Regions from separate parts of the Lysinibacillus sp. NPDC047702 genome, predicted to be linked through region 2. Evidence: riboswitches for the same ligand, from Rfam matches in the RefSeq annotation. Region 2 holds a riboswitch; the other holds the start of a gene.
The links. A riboswitch is a leader RNA that binds a small molecule or an ion and turns the genes downstream of it on or off. The one in region 2 is predicted to bind cyclic di-GMP.
Positions count from the first base shown of each region.

Region 1: another riboswitch for cyclic di-GMP. It lies ahead of ACQKIM_RS24335 (hypothetical protein); the one in region 2 lies ahead of ACQKIM_RS03775 (amidase).

Region 1 covers NZ_JBNNMG010000077.1:12,256-14,465, forward strand. Annotated here, with positions in the region: gene ACQKIM_RS24330 (tRNA dihydrouridine synthase) at 1-860, shown strand, start outside; cyclic di-GMP riboswitch class I at 1,032-1,118, shown strand; gene ACQKIM_RS24335 (hypothetical protein) at 1,309-1,683, shown strand; gene ACQKIM_RS24340 (hypothetical protein) at 1,716-2,210, shown strand, end outside.
Region 2 covers NZ_JBNNMG010000004.1:134,713-136,922, reverse strand. Annotated here, with positions in the region: gene ACQKIM_RS03785 (M20/M25/M40 family metallo-hydrolase) at 1-170, shown strand, start outside; gene ACQKIM_RS03780 (chemotaxis protein CheW) at 197-685, shown strand; cyclic di-GMP riboswitch class I at 821-907, shown strand; gene ACQKIM_RS03775 (amidase) at 951-1,838, shown strand; gene nspC (carboxynorspermidine decarboxylase) at 2,004-2,210, opposite strand, start outside.

The sequences.
Region 1 (2,210 bases), on a different contig from region 2:
GTCGACCGGATGTATTTTTCACAGAGTTTACAAACTCGGATAGCTATTGTCATCCAGAAGGCATGAAAAGTGTGCGTGGTCGTTTGATTTTTACAGAAGATGAACAGCCGATGGTGGCACATATTTGGGGGGATAATCCCGAATATTTCCGTCAAATGAGTGTTGGTATGGCAGAGCTGGGGTTTAAAGGAATCGATATTAATATGGGCTGCCCTGTACCGAATGTGGCATCAAGAGGGAAAGGTAGTGGCCTTATTCTACGTCCAGATGTTGCGGCAGAACTTATACAAGCAGCTAAAGCGGGAGGATTGCCTGTCAGCGTGAAAACACGACTTGGCTATAACGATGTAAATGAGTGGGGGCAGTGGCTAACACATATTTTAAAACAGGATATTGCAAATCTTTCTATTCATTTACGTACAAGAAAGGAAATGAGCCAAGTAGATGCGCATTGGGAGCTAATTCCAGAAATCAAAAAATTACGTGATCGTATTGCACCAAATACGCTACTAACAATCAATGGAGATATTCCTGATCGTCAAACTGGGCTGCAGCTTGCTGAACAATATGATGTTGATGGCGTTATGATTGGAAGAGGTATTTTTAAAAATCCTTTTGCTTTTGAAAAAGAGCCAAAAGTGCATAGCAGTAAAGAGTACCTTAATCTTTTAAGATTACAGCTTGATCTTCAAGATCAATATGCAGAAGTACTACCACGTTCAATCACAGGGCTGCATCGCTTTTTCAAAATTTATGTAAAAGGATTCCCTGGAGCTGCTGAACTAAGAAATCAACTGATGAATACGAAATCAACAGATGAAGTGCGTGCATTGCTTGATAACTTTGAAAAAGAATGTTGATGGGCAGTGAAATGATATAACTTTCAACAAGTTTGTGAAAAAATGAATTTGAGAAATCCTCTAATTCATCTGATATTATTAGGAGTAAATTACTAAATGTCGACAAAAATTGACAAGTCCTTTATAATGTAATTGTAATATATCAATGTGATGTTAGTATTATTTTTATAAAATTGAAAAAGGCAAACTTATCGAAAGGTAAGGACGCAAAGCTACGAGTCTAAAATCCCCTTGGATAATGATAGTCGGGTTGCCAAGATAATAAGTGTTTTTTGGCTATCCTAATTATGTTCAAGGATAGTTTTTTTTGTGGAAAAAATAAATAGACGATGCCTATCAATCGTAGCTACAGATGTAATTATATTGAAATGTATGTATTTAGTGATATTTATAGAATAATACTAACAGCAGCAAATAAAGTTAGAAAGTTATAAAAAGGAGATTTGAGATGATAGTCGTTGATAAAGAGAAATATAAGATGGCGGTTTATGAGGCAAAAAAGGAGGTACACGTCCAAATAATAGGGTTTATTAAAGCAGCTCTTGTAGAGCAATATTTAAAAGATTTGGAAGAAACAGTTGCTAGAGTACAGAAAACTACATTTACTTTAGTTTTTGATGCAACATACCAATCACCCCTACCTTCAAAGGTTTCCACAGAGCTAGGACAAACACTAATGTTTTATGCATCTCTAGGCTTCAAAGATATATTTATTGTTAATCCAGCATCTAAAATTGCATATGTGCAAGTGCGAAATGCTTTAGAGACAGTTAATTTCCCAGGAACAGTAGTTGACAATGTTTCGCAATTACCAATTCGTTAACTATATTCACATTTTGAAAAGAGGAATTTATGATGCAAACAGTTCAAGAATTATATACATATGAAATACTTACAAAGAACCAATCAGATTTAATTGAACAGGCAGCAGAATGTTTAGCTAAAACATTTATTGGAGTAGATGTTGCTGGCAAATGGGTGCAAGAGCCGATTATTGGCTACGCCTTACAACTTCCTTATGAAGATTTCTATCAATTTACGAAGGAATATATTGAAGCAAATGTTCATCAAGGATACTGTGCTATTGCACTAGATAAAGAGCAAAAAGTCGTAGGTGCACTAGTTGGAGATACAAATGCCCTTGAAATAATGGAAGAAGATATTTTTGAAGGCACGTTTGCTAATATGAATATAGTCATGCATGTATTAGAGGATATTGATGAACGTTTCCTTGAAGATTATAAAAATCGTTATGGAAAAGATATGGAAGATGGAGAGGTATTACATTTATTTTTATTAGGTGTAATTGCTGAGCATAATCGTCATGATATTGTACAAGGCTTAGGCGAT
Region 2 (2,210 bases):
CCGGAGGAGGCTCAGATGCAAATGTGATTGCAGGGTTTGGTATCCCTACGGTCAACCTTTCTGTAGGCTACGAAGATATTCATACAACAAATGAAAAAATTCCAGTAGAAGAATTAGAAAAATTAGCAGATTTACTAGTTGAAATTGTCAAAGAGTCTGCAAAAATATAACAGCAGAAATTGAAGGATGTGACCGCATGGAGAGTGTAAAAGCAGTAGTATTTGCTTGTGGGACTGAGGAATATGCAGTGCCTGTGGAACAAGCAATTTCGATTGAAAAATTAGAGCATGTAACACCAATTCCTCATTTACCTAATTATCTTCTAGGCTTCACAAGAATTCGTGGTGAGCTTGTACCAGTGCTTGATTTTGAACGTATTCTTTATAATCGTTCTTCAAATGCTGCAACAGCACGTATTATAGTATTAAATACAGATGTTGTGAATTATGGATTACTCGTAACAGAGGCACGTGAAATTCTAGATTTTGACACGTCTATCTTACAGCAGATGGGACTTGTCAACTATTCAAAAACACGTTATTTTACAGCAGTAGCAAACCTAGAAAATCGTATGATTACTTATGTAGACCCAAAAATACTAGTCAATTCACTAGAAGGAATTCGTGAAATTATTAATTACTTGCATAAAATGCTTGAAAATGAACAAGAAAACGTAGATGCTTGAATGCTCTACGTTTTTTATTTTCTATAGTAAAAATAACCCGTAGATTTATTATTTGATTCCAGCATATTTATGATTATTATGCATTTTTCCTACAGACATTTTTATTTTTCCAATGTATGATAAAAGTAAGAAAACAACTGTAAAAGGCAAACTTGTCGAAAGGGAAGAACGCAAAACCATGAGTCTAACCACTATTCTAGTGCATGATTTCATGTTGCCAGGATCTGTTATAGGAGCCTTGGCGAATAGAATGGAGCTGTAAGATATGAAACGTTATTCACTATTAACAATAACTATTGTTATTTTTGTTACCATTGCCAGTGCGTTTGGACTATCATTTGGGAAGGTAGATGCAGTGACTGTGGAAGATAAGGCTACTTGGTTATGGGATACATCAAAAATTATTGAGGATGAGGCAGGAGTACTCTTATTTTTAGAGAATAAACAAGTAAACAAACTTTATTTACAGATTGATATGGATATAGCAAATGCCGATTATAAGCGCTTTATTGGTCACGCAACAGCAAAGGGCATCAAAATATATGCATTGGATGGAGCGCCAGATTGGGTATCCAAAGAAGGCTATAAAATGCAGGAACAGCTGTTTGATTGGTTACATACATACAATAGAAATGCTGAAGTAACAGAGCAATTTTCAGGTGTTCATCTTGATGTAGAGCCATACTTAAATAGTGGATGGAGTCACAATCGGACACAAACAATTGAATCCTATCAAGCACTTCTTACAAAAGCCAAAAGGGAAACCAAGCAGTTACATTTACCTTTGGAGGCCGATATGCCATTTTGGTTTGATGAAATTAAATTCAACAATCAATTTGGAAAAGGATTACTAGCAGAATGGGTGATAAACCAAGTAGAGAATGTTTCTATTATGGCTTATCGAAATGCTGCAAAAGAAATTATTAAAGTTGTGCAACATGAAGTAGCCTATGCTAAGAAAGTTAACAAATCCATTGTTATTAGTGTTGAAACAGGGGCATTAGATGATGGTCAAAATATTACTTTTTATGATGATGGTGAAGCTTATATGAATAAACAACTAGCACTTGTTCAACGTCACTATGCCAAAAAAACAAGCTATCAAGGGGTTGCTATTCATCATGTTGATAGTTGGATGAATATGCAGCCATAATAAAAGCAAAGTACACTTAAAACCTATTCGAAGTTGAATGATGTAAAACACTAAGACTATTTTTCTTGAGTTAGGAGGAAAGTAGTCTTTTATAACCCAAAGTAGTTAACAACAAAACACCTCCAACCCAAGCATTCAGCTTAGTTGGAGGTGTTTGCCATTTGATTAAGAAAGTCGACCGCTATAGTCTTCAAATGTAAATTCACGAATGACTTTAATGCCTTCTTCATCATTGTAAGAAACGATTGAAGGTAAGTTGACACCGTTAAACATATGATTTTTCACCATTGAATAATGGGCCATATCCGTAAATACAAGACGATCACCAGGTTTTAATGGCTGCTCAAATGAATAATCGCCAATTACATCACC